3 regions of the Streptomyces sp. NPDC005803 genome follow, and region 1 is predicted to be linked to each of the others. Evidence: riboswitches for the same ligand, from Rfam matches in the RefSeq annotation. Region 1 holds a riboswitch; each other region holds the start of a gene.
What was found. A riboswitch is a leader RNA that binds a small molecule or an ion and turns the genes downstream of it on or off. The one in region 1 is predicted to bind cobalamin.

Region 1 (5,563 bases):
CCGCCATGCCAGAAGACCCAGAAGGAAAGCCACCCACCGTCACACCGGTGCGGGTGGTCATCGCCCTATGTCTCATCGCGCCGTTCGTGGCGATGCTCTGGGTGAGTTCGTACGCCAAGGTCGACCCGACCTTCATCGGTATCCCGTTCTTCTACTGGTACCAGATGCTGTGGGTGCTGATCTCGACCGCGCTCACGATGATCGCGTACAAGCTGTGGCAGCGTGACCAGCGCTCCCGCAAGGGGGGTGCGTCGGCATGAAGGACGGCGTGAACGGCGTCGCACTCGGCGTCTTCATCTTCTTCTTCCTGGCCGTGACGGTGGTCGGCTTCATGGCCGCCCGGTGGCGCAAGGCCGAGAACGAGGCCAGCCTCGACGAATGGGGCCTGGGCGGACGGTCGTTCGGCACCTGGGTCACCTGGTTCCTGCTCGGCGGCGACCTCTACACCGCGTACACCTTCGTCGCCGTTCCCGCGGCGATCTACGCGGCGGGGGCCTCCGGCTTCTTCGCGGTGCCCTACACCATCCTGGTGTACCCGCTGATCTTCACCTTCCTGCCGCGCCTGTGGTCGGTGTCGCACAAGCACGGCTACGTCACCACCTCCGACTTCGTCCGCGGACGCTTCGGCTCCAAGGGGCTCTCGCTGGCGGTCGCCGTCACCGGCATCCTCGCCACGATGCCGTACATCGCCCTGCAACTCGTGGGCATCCAGGCGGTGCTGGACGTGATGGGCGTCGGCGGTGGCGAGAACACGCACTGGTTCGTCAAGGACCTGCCGCTGCTGATCGCGTTCGCGGTGCTCGCCGCGTACACGTACTCCTCCGGCCTGCGCGCACCCGCGCTGATCGCGTTCGTCAAGGACGGACTGATCTACCTGGTCATCGCCGTGGCGATCATCTACATCCCGATCAAGCTCGGCGGCTTCGACGACATCTTCGCCAAGGCGGGCGAGGCGTTCTCGGCGAAGAACGAGGCGGCCGGGAAACCGGTGGCCGGACTCGCGCCCGGCGAGGCGGGGCAGTGGGGTTACGCCACCCTGGCACTGGGGTCGGCGCTGGCGCTCTTCATGTACCCGCACTCGATCACGGCGACGCTCTCCAGCCGCAGCCGTGACGTGATCCGCCGCAACACGACGATCCTGCCGCTGTACTCGCTGATGCTGGGCCTGCTCGCGCTGCTCGGCTTCATGGCGATCGCCGCCGGGGTCAAGGTGGACAACGGCCAGCTGGCGATCCCGCAGCTGTTCGAGAACATGTTCCCCGACTGGTTCGCGGGCGTGGCGTTCGCCGCCATCGGCATCGGCGCGCTGGTGCCCGCCGCGATCATGTCGATCGCCGCGGCGAACCTGTTCACCCGCAACATCTACAAGGACTTCCTGAAGCCCGACGCGACACCCGCGCAGGAGACCAAGGTCTCCAAGCTGGTCTCGCTGCTGGTGAAGGTCGGCGCGCTCGCCTTCGTCCTCACCATGGACAAGACGGTCGCGATCAACTTCCAGCTGCTCGGCGGGATCTGGATCCTCCAGACGATGCCGGCCCTGGTCGGCGGGCTGTTCACCCGGTGGTTCCACCGCTGGGCCCTGCTCGCGGGCTGGGCGGTCGGGATGGTCTACGGGACGCTCGCCGCCTACGGGGTCGCGAGCCCGACCCAGAAGCACTTCGGCGGGTCCTCCAAGGAGATCCCGGGCATCGGCGAGATCGGCTACATCGGTCTGACGGCCTTCGTGCTGAACGTCGTGGTCACCGTCGTCCTGACCTTCGTCCTGAACGCCGCGAAGGCGCCCGCCGGGGTCGACGAGACCGCTCCGGGCGACTACACCGCGGACGCGGGCGACCCGGGCGTGCAGACGGAGCTCCCGCCGGCCACGGCCGGCGCGCCGGGCGGCCACTGATCGCGGGCACGGCACACGGGCCGTCGTACCCCTTCCGAAGGGGTGCGGCGGCCCGTCCGCGCGTCCGGCGGAAATCCCTTGCGGTCACGGCCCCCGGGTGCGGCAGACTCCCGTCCATGGACATGACGATCCGCCCCGTCACACCCGCCGAGCACGCGCTCCTCGGCGAGATCACCGCCGAGGCCTATCTCGGCGACGGCCTCCTGGACTACGGCGCCGACGACCCCTATCTGGTGCAGCTGCGCGACGTCCCCCGCAGGGCCGCCGAGGCCGAGGTGCTGGTGGCGGCCGACGCGGCAGGCCGCGTCCTGGGCGGCGTCACCTACGCCGCGCCGGGCAACCCGTGGGCCGACATCGCGACGGCCGACGAGGCCGAGTTCCGGATGCTCGCGGTCTCCCGTGAGGCCCGGGGCGCCGGGGCGGGCGAGGCGCTCGTGCGGGCCTGCATCGACCGCGCACGGGAGACCGCGGGGGTCACGGGGCTCGTCCTGTCCACGCAGCCGGCCATGCGCGGCGCCCATCGGATCTACGGGCGCCTCGGCTTCGTACGGACCCCCGAGAGGGACTGGAATCCGCTCGACGACCTCAAACTGCTGACCTACCGTCTGGAGCTGCGGCCCTTGCGGTGAAAGGGGTACCGCGACCTCGTACGACACAACATGTGGGGGCTGCCGCATCGGGCAGCCCCCACATGTATGCTCATGCTCGCTGTCGCCGCAGGGAAATCCGGTGCGAATCCGGAACTGTCCCGCAACGGTGTGTTCGGTGTGCTTTTGTGCACCCCCGAGTCCGAACTCCTGCCGGCAGCGCGTCCGGTTCGACCGATCCGGATGCCCAGACGTCCGGGCCTCGTGGATGGGCCGGTGGACGCCGCACGGAGCGCTGCCCTGCCGGGTACCGCCCCGCCCGGCTGCCCCCGCTCCCCGAAGGCCCCGAGCCGAGCGAGGGAGAGCACCGGTGACCATCGCGCCAGCCGATCCGGTTTCAGCGGCCGAGTCCGAAGCAGCCGAGCCGGAAACGGCCGGATCCGAAGCCGTCAGCTCCGGCGGACCCGCGAAGGACGGACCGGGGACCGCACTGCTGCGGACCCTGACCGACCTCACCGCCGATCTGCCCGACACCGACCCCGGCCGTGTCGCCGCCGCGGCGCTGCGCGGACGCAGCGCCCGGTCGGACGAGGCCGAGCTGCGCTCGCTGGCCACCGAGGCCGCCGCGGGCCTGATCTCCGAGGACCCCGCCTACTCCCGGCTCGCCGCCCGTCTCCTCACCCGCTCCATCGCGGACGAGGCGGCCGGACAGGGTGCGACGTCGTTCTCCGCGTCCGTCGCCGTCGGGCACCGCGAGGGCCTGATCGCGGACCGCACCGCCGAGTTCGTCACGCTCCACGCGGCCGCCCTGGACGCACTCGTCGGGCGGTCCCTCGCCGACGGCGCCGACCACCGCTTCGGCTACTTCGGCCTGCGCACCCTGCACAGCCGCTACCTGCTGCGCCACCCCACCACCCGGCAGGTCATCGAGACCCCGCAGCACTTCATGCTGCGCGTCGCGGCCGGGCTCGCCGAGGACACCTCCGCGCGCGCCCTGGACGAGGTCGCCGCGCTGTACGGGCTGATGAGCCGGCTCGACTACCTGCCCTCCTCCCCCACGCTCTTCAACTCCGGCACCCGGCACCCGCAGATGTCCTCCTGCTACCTGCTGGACTCCCCGCTGGACGAGCTGGACTCGATCTACGACCGTTACCACCAGGTGGCGCGCCTGTCCAAGCACGCGGGCGGCATCGGTCTCTCGTACTCCCGTATCCGCGCCCGCGGTTCACTGATCCGCGGCACCAACGGGCACTCCAACGGCATCGTCCCGTTCCTGAAGACGCTCGACGCCTCCGTGGCCGCGGTCAACCAGGGCGGCCGGCGCAAGGGCGCCGCCGCCGTCTACCTGGAGACGTGGCACGCGGACATCGAGGAGTTCCTGGAGCTGCGCGACAACACGGGTGAGGACCAGCGGCGTACGCACAACCTCAACCTGGCGCACTGGATCCCGGACGAGTTCATGCGCCGGGTCGACGCGGACGGCACCTGGTCGCTGTTCTCCCCGGCCGACGTGCCCGAGCTCGTCGACCTGTGGGGCGACGCGTTCGACGCCGCCTACCGTGCCGCCGAGGCGAAGGGCCTGGCCCGCAAGACCATGCCGGCCCGGGAGCTCTACGGCCGGATGATGCGGACCCTCGCCCAGACCGGCCAGGGCTGGATGACGTTCAAGGACGCCTCCAACCGCACCGCGAACCAGACCGCCGAGCCGGGCCGCGTCGTGCACTCGTCGAACCTGTGCACGGAGATCCTGGAGGTCACGGACGACGGCGAGACGGCCGTCTGCAACCTCGGCTCTGTCAACCTCGGGGCCTTCGTCGAGGGCGGCTCGATCGACTGGGAGCGCCTGGACGCCACCGTCCGTACGGCCGTGACCTTCCTCGACCGGGTCGTCGACATCAACTTCTACCCGACCGAGCAGGCCGGCCGGTCCAACGCCCGCTGGCGGCCGGTGGGTCTGGGCGCCATGGGCCTGCAGGACGTCTTCTTCCTGCTGCGGCTGCCGTTCGACTCCCCCGAGGCCCGTGCCCTGTCCACGAAGATCTCCGAGCGGATCATGCTCGCCGCCTACGAGGCGTCCTGCGACCTCGCGGAGCGCTCGGGCCCGCTGCCCGCGTGGTCCGAGACGCGTGCCGCCCGCGGTGTGCTGCACCCGGACCACTACGACACCGAGCTGAACTGGCCGGAGCGCTGGGACGCCCTGCGGGCCCGGATCGCGACGACCGGCATGCGCAACTCGCTGCTCCTGGCCATCGCTCCGACGGCGACGATCGCCTCGATCGCGGGGGTGTACGAGTGCATCGAGCCGCAGGTCTCCAACCTCTTCAAGCGCGAGACGCTCAGCGGTGAGTTCCTCCAGGTCAACGCCTACCTGGTGGACGAGCTGAAGAAGCTCGGCGTGTGGGACGCGCGGACCCGTGAGGCGCTGCGCGAGGCGAGCGGCTCGGTGCAGGGCTTCGGGTGGATCCCCGAGGACGTGCGGGCGCTGTACCGCACGGCGTGGGAGATCCCGCAGCGCGGCCTGATCGACATGGCGGCGGCCCGGACGCCGTTCCTCGACCAGAGCCAGTCGCTGAACCTGTTCCTGGAGACGCCGACGATCGGCAAGCTCTCCTCGATGTACGCGTACGCCTGGAAGCAGGGGCTGAAGACCACGTACTACCTGCGCTCCCGCCCGGCGACCCGGATCGCCCGCGCGGCGTCCGCCGCCCCGATCCCCGCGCAGGCGCCCGCGCCCGACGCGGACGCGATCGCCTGCTCCCTGGAGAACCCCGAGTCCTGCGAGGCCTGTCAGTAATGAGCTCCACCGAGAACAAGAACCTGCTGGACCCGGGCTTCGAGCTGACCCTGCGGCCCATGCGCTACCCGGACTTCTACGAGCGCTACCGGGACGCGATCAAGAACACGTGGCACGTCGAGGAGGTCGACCTCCACTCCGACGTGGCGGACCTCGCCAAGATGTCGCCCGCCGAACAGCATCTGATCAGCCGGCTGGTGGCGTTCTTCGCGACCGGTGACTCGATCGTCTCCAACAACCTCGTGCTGACGCTGTACAAGCACATCAACTCCCCCGAGGCGCGGCTGTACC
Region 2 (5,563 bases), on a different contig from region 1:
CCACTCCGACGGCCTCGCGGCGCACCACACTGCGCGCCGGCGCATCGGGATCGCTCGGCGTCAGTGTCTCCTCCCAGGCGAACTCCTGTGCCGCCTTCAGGTAGGCGTTCGCCTGTCGCGTCAGACCTGACTGACCGGCCAGGGTGAACCATCCGGCGGAGCCGTTCTCCGCCGAGATCAGCGCCGCGATCCTTGCCGCGTTCGCCTCACGCAGCTCGTTGAAACGCCGCATCAGGGCGATGCGCTCCGCCGGAGCCGTCCCGCGCCACACGCCCGCGTCGAACGTGGTGCGCGCCGCCGCCACGGCGCGGTCCACATCGGCCGGCCGCGCCTGCGCCGCCCGGCCGATCAGGGACCGGTCGTGCGGGGAGTGGATGTCGAGCAGTTCCGCGGTGCTCGGGGCCGTCCAGGCACCCGCGATGAAGAGCCTGTCGTAGGTGATCATTTCTTGTCCCCTTCGGAAGCCGTCTCTAACTGTCACATCACTGTAGCGCTTCTGGCTGTTAGCTTCACATAAGCGTGCCTGTACGCCGCCTATCCTCCTCAGTCCAGGTACGGTGGCGGGGTGAGAGCCGATGCAGCACGCAACCTGGAAACCGTCCTGACCACGGGAGCCCGCATGCTCGCCGCCGATCCGGGTGTGAGCATCGCGCGCATCGCCGGCGAGGCCGGGGTGGACCGGCGTACCGTCTACCGGCGTTTCGCCTCCCGCGAGGAACTGCTCGCGGCCATCTACGCATGCCGGCTGGAGGCCATCGAAGGGGCCATCGCGGACGCGAGGCTGCGCGAGGCCCCGGTCGCCGTGGCCCTGCACCGCTACGTGGAGAACATCATCGGTGTCAATCGCACCTGGCCCGTGGATCTGGCCCGCATGCTCGCCGACGACGAAATCCGCGCGCGGCGGGACGCGTCGATCCGGGACGTCGACACCTTTCTCCGGCGCGCCATCGACGAGGGCTTGCTCCGCCCCGGCACACCCGAGGGGTGGGCCGGGGCGCTGTTGCCCCAGCTCATGCATCTCGTGGCCCGGCAGATGCCCGACCTCGAAGCCGCGCAGGCGGCCGACGTCGTTGTCGACACCTTCCTGCACGGGCTGGGAGCGGCGACCTGATCGAGCGGCACAGGTCGACCGTGCGCCGGCCGCCGCGGTCGGCACGGGGCCGGGTATCGCGCGAGCCGCTCTCCACGACGGCGAGCCCAGCGTCACGGGCGGCCGGTCATCGAGGAGTCCGCCCGCGGCGTCGCGCGAGTGCCGGGAGCCATGTTCGGCATCGGCGCTCGCCCCGCGACGGCCCCGCCCGGCGCCCCGTTCCACCACTCGCCGTACGCGTGTCATGGTCGCCCCCTGACGGCGAGCAGCCGCAGGGGGCTGCCACGTCCTCCGGTGCACCCCCGGTGACCGGCATGACCGCCGAGCTGCATCCGGGTCCGGACCCCGGCCAGGTCCATGAGGTGGCGCAGGCGCCGGTGCAGTGTGCCACCGAGAACCGCTCGAAGGACTCCGAGTCGACCGTGCCGGACATGAAGGTCCACTCGGTGTGCGTGCGCGTCGACAGCCGGAAGGCGTCAGCCGGCCGCTCCGCGTCGAGGACGGCACGGTAGGGCAGCCTGCCGGCGAGCGCGCCGGCCACCCGGGATCACGGGACAGCCTCGGAGATCACACCTCGCACGCGTACGGACCGGCCCCCGTCACGCCACGTCCGTCAGCCCGGCGCCTGCTGTGCCAGCGGCCGGCCGCAGTGCAGGTTCCACCGACCCGCCCTCCCGCTGAGCTCCGTCAGCGTGAGCGGAGCCACGTCCAGGCGCCAGAACGCCTGCGGCGGGAGGGCCAGCGCATGGACGACCGCGGCCCTGATCACGGCGGGCTCGGCCACCCCCGCGACGCGGCCGGCGTCGCCCCCGTGCAGCGAGTCGAGCCATGTGCCCGCTCGGGCGCACAGTTCCAGCAGCGACTCGCCCCCGTGCGGAGCCGTGGACGGATCCGCCAGCCAGGCGGCCACGTCGTCCGGCTCGTCCTCACTGACCGCGGACAGCCGCGCCCCGGACCAGCGGCCCATCTCCCAGTCGCGCAAGGCGTGTTCGACCGTCGGCCGCAGTCCGAGCGCCTCCGAGGTGCCCGCGCACCGCCGGGACGGCCCCCGCAGCCACCGGTCCGCGGCCGGCACCGCGCCGACGGCAGCCCGCGCCAGCCGGAACCCGGCCTGGTCGAGGGCCGCGTCACCCGCGAACCGGGCCTCGCGCAGCGCGGCGTTCATTGCCGGTGAGATCAACATCACCCGTACCGTCATGCCCGCTCTCCCCTCCCTGAACTGTGGCCACTTGGCCAAGCACACCACGGCGTCCGGGCCGCCCGGACCGTGCGGGGGCACCATGGCGGCTCCCGCGCCCAGGCGGTATGGTCGCGACGACATGACGAGGGTGTGACGGAAGTCCGGTGAGAATCCGGCACGGTCGCGCCACTGTGAACCCGCATCTGTGCGGGAAGTCAGACCCAGCACCTTCGTCTCAGGCACCACGATCGGGACGCGTGTTCCCCCAGGAGGTTCTGCCATGGCACAGACTGCTGCCCCCGCCGCCGTCACACCCGCCATCACTCCCCTCTCGCTGAAGACCCTCGCCCCGTGGGCGGCCTTCTTCGGCGTCCTCATGCTGATCCTGCTGTACTTCGTCGGCGCCGAGCAGGGCGCCACCGCGCTCATCTCGGGCGAAGGCGTGCACGAGTGGGTCCACGACGGCCGCCACCTCCTCGGTTTCCCCTGCCACTGACCCATCGGGCCGATCCAGGGGAACCCCTCATGAACTCCATATCTGTCAGAGCTCTGCTGGTCCGCGGCATGCTGGCCGGTCTCGTCGCGGGTGCGTTCGCCCTTCTCGTGGCCTACTTCCTCGGTGAGTCACGGGTCGACGCGGCCATCGCGCTCGAGGAGTCGCACGCCCACGACCACGGTGGTGGCGAGGAACTCGTCAGCCGCACCATGCAGTCCACCGGCGGTCTCGCCACCGGTGTACTCGTCTTCGGCGTCGCCGTCGGCGGCATCGCCGCACTCGTCTTCTGCTACGCCCTCGGCCGGATGGGCCGCTTCGGCCCCAGGGCGACGGCTGCGCTCATCGCGGGAGCGGCGCTGCTGACCGTGTACATCGTGCCGTTCCTGAAGTACCCGGCGAATCCGCCGGCGGTCGGCGACCCGGACACCATCGGCCGCCGCACCGCGTTGTTCTTCCTGATGGTCGCTCTGAGCGTCCTGCTGGCCGTCGGCGCCGTCATCCTCGGCAGACGACTGGCTCCGCGCCTGGGCAACTGGAACGCCACGATCGCGGGCGCCGCCGGCTATGTGCTGGTGACCGGAATCGCTTACGCGTTCCTGCCGTCGTTCAACGAGGTCGGAAAGGACTTCCCCGCCACTTTGCTGTGGGAGTTCAGGCTGGCCACGCTCGCGGTGCAGATCACGCTCTGGACCGTCTTCGGACTGGTCTTCGGTCATCTCACCGAACGGCTGCTGGTGCCGAGGCCGGCCAGGGGCGCCGCCGCGGGCGGCAGGGCGAACCGGCCGGCCGGCGTCGCGGGCTGAGTTCCGGTGCGCGCGGGCTGAGTTCCGGTGCCGCCGGGGCCCGGCGCGCCGCGGCCCGCATCGGCGTGACGCGTGCGGCGGGGCGTGCACCGCACGTCCACGGCACGCCCGGAGCCCGCCGGGGGAGACCCCGGCGGGCTCCGTCGCGTACGGAAGCCGCCTCACTCCTGACGGGCGGGTCCGTCCCAGTCGACGCGGTAGTGCTTCAGCAGCGCGTCCTCCTTCACGAGGCGCATGCCTGCCGCGGTCATGACGCGCTGGGAGGCGAGGTTGTCGAGATCGGTGTCCCCGTGGACGCTCGCGATGCCCTGATCGCGGGTGAACCGCAGCAGCGCGCGCAGCGCCTCGGAGGCGTAACCCAGGCCCCGCACCGACTCCACGAGCCCGTAACCGATCGTGACGTGCCCCTTCTCGTCGGGCGCCCCGTGGAACCCCGCTCCGCCGATCACCAGCCCGTCCTCGCGGCGCCGTATCCCGTAGGGACCGTACGGTGTGGGGTCGCCGCTTTCCGAGCAGCTGTCCAGGAACCGCCGGGCCGCCCCCATCTCGCCCGGCCAGGGGTAGCCCGGAGCCCAGCGCACCCCGTCGGCCGGCCGGCCCGCCGCCACCTGCTGGGCATCGGTGACGGTCATCGGACGGAGGATCAGGCGCGGTGTGACGAGGTCGGTCATGCCCCGTTGAGTATCACGCGGTCCGGCCGGGCCGCATCCGGATATCCGGACGCGGCCCGGTGCGGGGAACGGTCAGGCGTCACCGGCCGGGGTGAAGTCCCCGGACAGGGCGGCCGCCATCCGCAGCTGCGTGTCCGCCTCGGTCTGCCGGCCCAGGCGCTCCAGCGTGCGGCCGAGCATCAGCCGTGCGTAGTGCTCGACCGGGTCGCGCTCCAGCACCGCGCGCAGCTCCGTCTCGGCCCGGCCGAGCCGCGCCGAGTGGTAGTAGGCCCGGGCCAGCAGCAGCCGCGGCGCGACCTGCTCCGGGACCTCCTCGACCAGCCCGCCCAGAATCCGGGCCGCGGTCGTGTACTCCTTCGACCCGAAGAAGAACTGCGCGCGATCCCAGCGCTCGGCGGCGGTGCCGAACTCGTAGTAGGTGTCGCTCATGTGGCCTCCTCGGTCGAGGGCTTCGCCGGGTCACTCCCGTACGTACCCACGCGCCACAACAGCGATGGGTGGTTTAACATTCCACTAAAGATTCGGCGTGGGTGCAGCCCACCCGAACGCGCACGGGAATAGGTTGACCGCCATGAGCAATCTCGATCGCCAGGCCGCACTCTCCGTCTGTGGAGGGCGGGGCTTCGTCGTCGCCGAACCCGTACGTGAACTCCTCGCCCCGCGCCGTGTCCAGCTCGGCGAGTCCACCGAGGTCCGCAGACTGCTGCCGAATCTGGGCCGCCGCATGGTCGGAGCCTGGGCCTTCGTCGACCACTACGGCCCCGACGACATCGCCGACGAACCCGGGATGCAGGTCCCGCCGCACCCCCACATGGGTCTGCAGACGGTCAGCTGGCTGCACGAGGGTGAGGTGCTGCACCGCGACAGCGTGGGCAGCCTGCAGACGATCCGGCCGCGCGAACTCGGCCTGATGACGTCGGGCCGTGCCATCAGCCACTCCGAGGAGAGCCCCAAGCCGCACGCCGCGCTGCTGCACGGCGCCCAGCTCTGGGTCGCCCTCCCCGATGCCCACCGCCACGTCGAACCGCACTTCCAGCACCACACCGGCCTGCCGACCGTCACCGCGCCCGGCCTCACGGCCACCGTGATCCTCGGCACCCTCGACGGCACCACCTCACCCGGCACCGCGTACACCCCGATCGTCGGCGCCGACCTCGCCCTGAGCCGAGGGGCCGAAGCGCGCCTTCCGCTGGACCCCGACTTCGAGTACGCCGTGCTGTCGATGTCCGGCGAGGCGGAGGTCGACGGAGTCCCCGTCCTGCCCGGCTCGATGCTCTACCTCGGCTGCGGCCGCACGGAGCTCCCCCTGCGCGCGGAGTCCGA
Region 3 (5,563 bases), on a different contig from region 1:
TGCGCGCACTCAACAACGCCCTGGACAGCGCCGCCCGCCCGGCGGCCGACCCACGCGCCCTGGCCGCTCTGCACGAGTGGATCGCCCCGGTGGACCCGGCACTCGCCACCGTCGCGGGCATCCACTACAACCTCTTCCTCGGCAGCCTCCTGGACCACGACCCCGACACCCCTCGCGATCTGTCGGACTTCCTCCGGCTGCGACGGATCGGCACCTTCCTCTGTACGGAGGTGGCGCACGGCAACGACGCGGCCGCCGTCGAGACGACCGCCACCTACGACCCCGGCCGGGACGGGTTCGTCCTGCACACCCCGCACTGCGGCGCACAGAAGTTCATGCCCAACACCAGCCCGGCCGGCGGCCCGAAGTCGGGACTCGTCGCCGCGCGGCTGATCGTCGACGGCGCCGACCAGGGCGTGTTCCTGCTGCTGGTGCCGCTCACGGACGCGTCCCGGGCCCTGCCCGGGGTCCGGGTTCGCCGCCTCCCCGCACGGATGGGCAGTCCGGTCGACCACTGCCTGACCTCGTTCGACCAGGTCTTCGTCGACCGCGGGGCGCTGCTGGGCGGCGCGCAGGGGCGGGTCGGCGACGACGGGGTGTTCCGCAGCGACATCGAGGGGCGCAGGCGCCGCTTCCTCGCTTCGATCCGCAGGGTCACCACAGGCCGGATCTGCATGAGCGCCAGTGCGGTGGGCTCCGCACGGGCCACGCTGGCCGTCGCCGTCCGCTACGGCGGCCACCGCTTCGTCTCGGGGGGCCGCACCTCGCCGCCGGTGCCGGTGGTCGCCTACCGCAGCCACCACGGTCCGCTCGCCGAGGCCATGGCCACCGTCTTCGCGATGAGCCTGCTGCACCGGCGCGTACTCGACCGGTGGGAGGAGGCGGCGGCGCGCCCTCCGGCGGAACGGGAGGCGGCCGAGCGGCTGGTCGACATCGCCAAGGGATGGATCACCTGGCAGGCCCGCTCCGTGATCGTCGAATGCCGGGAACGGTGCGGCGCCCAGGGGCTGCTGGAGAACAACGGGATGACCGAACTCGTCACCGGGATCGAGGGCGCCATCACCGCCGAGGGCGACAACCTGGCCATCCACTCCAGGGCGGCCGCCCAGCTGCTCTTCGATGCGGCACGCGACCCGCAGGAGGAACCGGCCGCCGGCCCCCCGGACGCCGACCTCACCGACCTGCGGTTCCTGGGCCGGCTCCTGGACCAGGTGGAGCGCCTCTGGTTCGCCAGGGCGTCCGCACGGATGGCGCGGGTGCCGGACGGCGGCACACTGGAGCGGTGGAACGCCGCGTCCGGTCCCGCGCTGAGAGGGGTCGAGGCGCATGCGTACCGGCAGGCGGCCTTGGCGTACGACAGCGCGCTCACGGCCCTGCCCGACGGTGAGGCCCGTGAGCGGCTGGGCGAACTGGCCCGGCTGTTCGCTCTGCGCTGGGTCGCGCGCAACAGCGGGGACCTGCTCGCCGCCGGCCATCTGACCGCCGGTCAGGTCGACGGGCTCACCGATGCCACCGAGCAGCTCGTGGCCGCCGTGAGCGGCCGTCTCCCGGAACTCGCCGAGTCCTTCGCCCTGCCCCGGGAACTGCTCGCCGACTGGCCCATCACGGGTGCTCGCTACGCGGACGCGTACGACGATCCGGGCGCCTCCTGGCACACCGCGGCCGCCCGGGAACCCGCCGGGGGCGCGCGATGACGGGCACAGCGCGGCCGGGAGCCGGCGTGCTGTCGCACCGGGTGGCGGCCGTGGCCGGGCGCCTGGGCGTCCGTATCGTCCTGCTGGCCTTCTGGGGGACCGCGGCCGTGCTCTCCTGGTGGTGCGAGGGGCAGCGCGTCCCTGGTGGCGAATCGGTTCGCCCCAAGGCGTGACCGGAGCGAGGCCGATCTGACCTTCCGGCGCCGGGGCGGCGGGGCGGCCCCCCGCCCCGGCCGCCCCGCCGCCCCCGGGCACCGGTGCGAACCGCCGCTGAGCTGCGCGGAGGCTCGTGGTAGCGTGCCCCGAGCCAGTCGAACTCCACGTAGGGGTCAGGGAATCCGGTGTGAATCCGGAACTGACGCGCAGCGGTGAGGGGGACGGGCGGGGCCACGGCCACTGGGAGACCCACGGTTTCCCGGGAAGGCGTCCCGTCCGCTTGAACCCGAGTCCGAAGACCTGCTGGCACCCGCGGTCCGGTACCGGGCCGCGGAACTCCGTACAGCGGGCCCCGCGCATGGGCCCAGAGACGCCGAGGTACTCCGTGCCGCCCATAGCCGGCCCCGCCCGTTCCGCCGCCCTGCTCACCGTCGCACTGATCCTGCTGACGGCCTGCGGCGGCGGCACGGACAGCACCTCCGCCACGTCCGGCGGCGAGGGCTATCCGGTGACCCTGGAGAACTGCGGACGGACCGTCACCGTGAAATCGGCGCCCAAGCGCGCCGTTGCGGTCGACCAGGGATCGACCGAGATCCTGCTCTCACTGGGTCTCGCCGACCGGCTGGCCGCCACGGCCACCTGGACCGACCCGGTGCTGAAGGGGCTGGAGAAGGCCAACGCCGGCGTACCGAGGATCGCCGACAACCGCCCCTCGTCGGAGAAGGTGCTGGACCTGGAGCCCGATTTCGTCAGCGCCTCCTTCGAGTCGACCCTCGCCAAGGGCGGTGTCGCCCCCCGCGAGCAGTTCGAGGAGCTCGGCGTCCCCACCTACGTCTCGCCCGCCGACTGCACCGCCAAGGACAACAGCAAGGACGGCGACGGGGTCCGCACCGGCGCCCTCACCATGGACAGCGTCTACACCGAAGTGCGTGAGCTGGCTGCGGTCTTCGGCGTTCCCGGCCGGGGCGAGAAGCTCGTCGCCGAGCTGCGCGCCCGGGTCAGGAAGGCAAGGAGCGCCATCGATGCCTCCGGAGTCACCCTGATGTACTGGTTCGCCAACTCCGAGGCCCCGTACCTGGCCGGCTGCTGCGGCGCCCCCGGCATCATCACCCGGGAACTCGGCGCGAGGAACGTCCTCGACGACACCCACGAGGAATGGCCGCAGGTCAACTGGGAGACGGTCGCCGACCGCGACCCGGACGTGCTGGTCATCGGCGACCTGACCCGCAGGTCGCAGACCGCCGAGAGCGCCGCGAAGAAGATCGCCTTCCTGGAGTCGAACCCCGCCACGAAGAACATGGCCGCCGTCCGGCACAAGCGCTACGTGCTGCTCAGCGGCCAGGCCATGAACCCGACCATCCGGACCGTCGAGGGCGTGGAGCGCGTCGCCGCCGGGCTGCGTACCTTCGGGCTCGCGGGGTGACGGACACCGAACGGATCGCGGCGCCGCGCGAGGACGCGGGTGGGTACGCCCGTCCGGCCCCGAGGCGTCTCCGGGGCGGGCTCCTGTGGGCCGGCGGGCTCCTGCTGCTCGCCGCGTCGATCGCGGTGGCCGTCACCATCGGCCCGGCCCGGATCTCCGTCGCCGATGTCTGGTCCACGGTCGCGTCCCACCTCGGTGCCGGTGAGCCGGGGCTCAGCCCGATCCGCGACGGCATCATCTGGAACCTGCGCATGCCGCGCACCCTGCTCGCCGCCGTCTGCGGCGCGGGGCTCGCGGTCTGCGGCACCGTGATGCAGTCGCTGCTGCGCAATCCGCTCGCCGACCCGTTCGTCCTCGGGGTCTCCTCCGGGGCCTCGACCGGTGCGGTCGTGGTGGTCGTCCTCGGCGTCGGCGGGGGAGCGGTCTCCCTGTCGGCCGGGGCGTTCACCGGTGCGCTGTGTTCCTTCGCCCTCGTCATGCTGCTCAGCCACAGCCTCGGCGGCAGCACCGACCGGGTGGTGCTGTCCGGGGTAGCGGCCATGCAGCTCTTCTCCGCGCTCACCTCCTTCGTCGTGATGACCGCCGCCGACGCCGAGCAGACCCGCGGGGTGCTGTTCTGGCTGCTGGGCTCGCTCGGAGGCGTCGGCTGGAGCGATGTGTGGATCTGCTCCGCCGTGCTCGCCGTGACCCTGCTCATCTGCCTCGGCCATGCCCGCACGCTCGACGCCTTCGCCTTCGGTCAGGACGCGGCAGCCACCCTCGGCGTCCACGTCGGCCGGACCCGCGTCATCCTGCTGTGCACCACCGCGCTGCTGACCGCCGCACTCGTGAGCTCGGCCGGCGCCATCGGATTCGTCGGACTGGTGCTGCCGCACGCGGCCCGGGCGCTCACCGGCCCCGGACACCGCCGACTGCTGCCGGTCACCGCGCTCGCCGGGGCCGTGTTCCTGGTCTGGGTCGACACGCTCGCCCGGACCGTCCTCGACCCGCAGGAGGTCCCCGTGGGCGTCGTCACCGCCCTGATCGGGGTTCCCGCCTTCGTGGTGGTCCTCCACCGCACCGGGCGGACCTCATGACCCCGGCCGTCCCCGGCGGTCTGCGGGCCGACCGGGTCAGCCGGGAGGCGGGCGGCCGCCTCATCCTGGACGGCGTCTCGCTCGCTCCGCCGCCCGGCGCCACCATCGGGCTGATCGGCCCGAACGGCTCCGGGAAGTCCACCCTGTTGCGGATCCTGGCCGGAGTCCTGGCCCCGGACGCGGGCACGGTCACGCTCGACGACGATCCGCTGGCCGCCGTGGGCCGCCGCACGGTGGCCCGACGGGTGGCGGTGGTGGACCAGCACGCCGTCACCCAGGTCGAGCTGAGCGTCCTGGACGTCGTACGCCTGGGCCGCATCCCGCACCGCCGCGCCTGGTCCGCGCCCACGGCGGAGGACGAGACGGCGGTGCGCGAGGCCCTGGCGCGGACCGGTCTCACCGAACGCCGCGACCAGTCCTGGCACACGCTCTCCGGCGGGGAGCGCCAGCGCGTCCAGATCGCCCGCGCGCTCGCCCAGCGGCCACGGGAACTCCTGCTGGACGAACCGACCAACCACCTGGACATCCAGCACCAGCTGGACCTGCTGTCCCTGGTCACCTCGCTGCCGCTGACCGCCGTCGTCGCCCTGCACGACCTCAACCTGGCCGCGATGTACTGCGACCGGATCGTGGTGATGAACGAGGGGCGGGTGGTCGCGGGCGGCACCCCGGCGGAGGTGATCACCGAGGGGCTGATCGCCGACGTCTACCGGGTGCGCTCCGTCGTGACACCGGACGGGCCGCAGGGCAGGCCCTCGGTGCGCTTCCGTCCGCGGCGGGGCTGATCTCGTCGTCGCCGCGGACACGTGAGGGGCGGACCCGGCGAGCGGGTCCGCCCCTCACGTGCTGTCCGGTACGGCCGGTACGGTGCGGTCTGCGGCGGTCAGCGGTGGCGTCCCCGGCCGAAGTCGCCGCCCGCGTCCTTCCCGCCCATGTCCCTGCCGCCCTTGGTGGTGCCGTCCGCGTAGTCGATCTGCTCCTTGCGCAGTTCGGCGGAGACCTCCTTCTGCTCGGTCACCTTCTTCGTTTCCATCCGTACCCGCTCGACCGGCACGGTCTCCTTGCGCATCGTGGCGCGTTCGGCGTGCAGGGTGACCTCCACGTCCTGCTCGTGGATGCCGGCTCCGCCGGCCGTCTTCTCGCCCGGCTGCAGCGGCTCACGGACCACGCTTACCTCTTCGTGCGAGACGGGCACCGTCCTGGTGACGTTCTCG

Region 2: linked by a shared signal. The riboswitch ahead of ABZ454_RS04785 (CbtB-domain containing protein) and the one ahead of ABZ454_RS13875 (ribonucleoside-diphosphate reductase subunit alpha) in region 1 are both predicted to bind cobalamin.
Region 3: linked by a shared signal. The riboswitch ahead of ABZ454_RS11800 (ABC transporter substrate-binding protein) and the one ahead of ABZ454_RS13875 (ribonucleoside-diphosphate reductase subunit alpha) in region 1 are both predicted to bind cobalamin.

The regions. Positions count from the first base shown of each region.
Region 1 covers NZ_JBEXXO010000008.1:111,885-117,447, reverse strand. The annotation lists gene ABZ454_RS13890 (DUF3311 domain-containing protein) at 6-260, shown strand; gene mctP (monocarboxylate uptake permease MctP) at 257-1,891, shown strand; gene ABZ454_RS13880 (GNAT family N-acetyltransferase) at 2,008-2,520, shown strand; cobalamin riboswitch at 2,580-2,711, shown strand; gene ABZ454_RS13875 (ribonucleoside-diphosphate reductase subunit alpha) at 2,849-5,272, shown strand; gene ABZ454_RS13870 (ribonucleotide-diphosphate reductase subunit beta) at 5,272-5,563, shown strand, end outside.
Region 2 covers NZ_JBEXXO010000002.1:471,974-477,536, reverse strand. The annotation lists gene ABZ454_RS04805 (aldehyde dehydrogenase) at 1-445, opposite strand, end outside; gene ABZ454_RS04800 (helix-turn-helix domain-containing protein) at 620-1,111, shown strand; gene ABZ454_RS04795 (hypothetical protein) at 1,405-1,602, shown strand; gene ABZ454_RS04790 (histidine phosphatase family protein) at 1,704-2,288, opposite strand; adenosylcobalamin (AdoCbl) riboswitch at 2,412-2,505, shown strand; gene ABZ454_RS04785 (CbtB-domain containing protein) at 2,551-2,766, shown strand; gene ABZ454_RS04780 (CbtA family protein) at 2,796-3,569, shown strand; gene ABZ454_RS04775 (GNAT family N-acetyltransferase) at 3,731-4,240, opposite strand; gene ABZ454_RS04770 (tetratricopeptide repeat protein) at 4,313-4,669, opposite strand; gene ABZ454_RS04765 (pirin family protein) at 4,812-5,563, shown strand, end outside.
Region 3 covers NZ_JBEXXO010000006.1:267,564-273,126, reverse strand. The annotation lists gene ABZ454_RS11810 (acyl-CoA dehydrogenase) at 1-1,694, shown strand, start outside; gene ABZ454_RS11805 (hypothetical protein) at 1,691-1,867, shown strand; cobalamin riboswitch at 1,986-2,173, shown strand; gene ABZ454_RS11800 (ABC transporter substrate-binding protein) at 2,236-3,273, shown strand; gene ABZ454_RS11795 (iron chelate uptake ABC transporter family permease subunit) at 3,357-4,349, shown strand; gene ABZ454_RS11790 (ABC transporter ATP-binding protein) at 4,346-5,134, shown strand; gene ABZ454_RS11785 (PRC and DUF2382 domain-containing protein) at 5,233-5,563, opposite strand, start outside.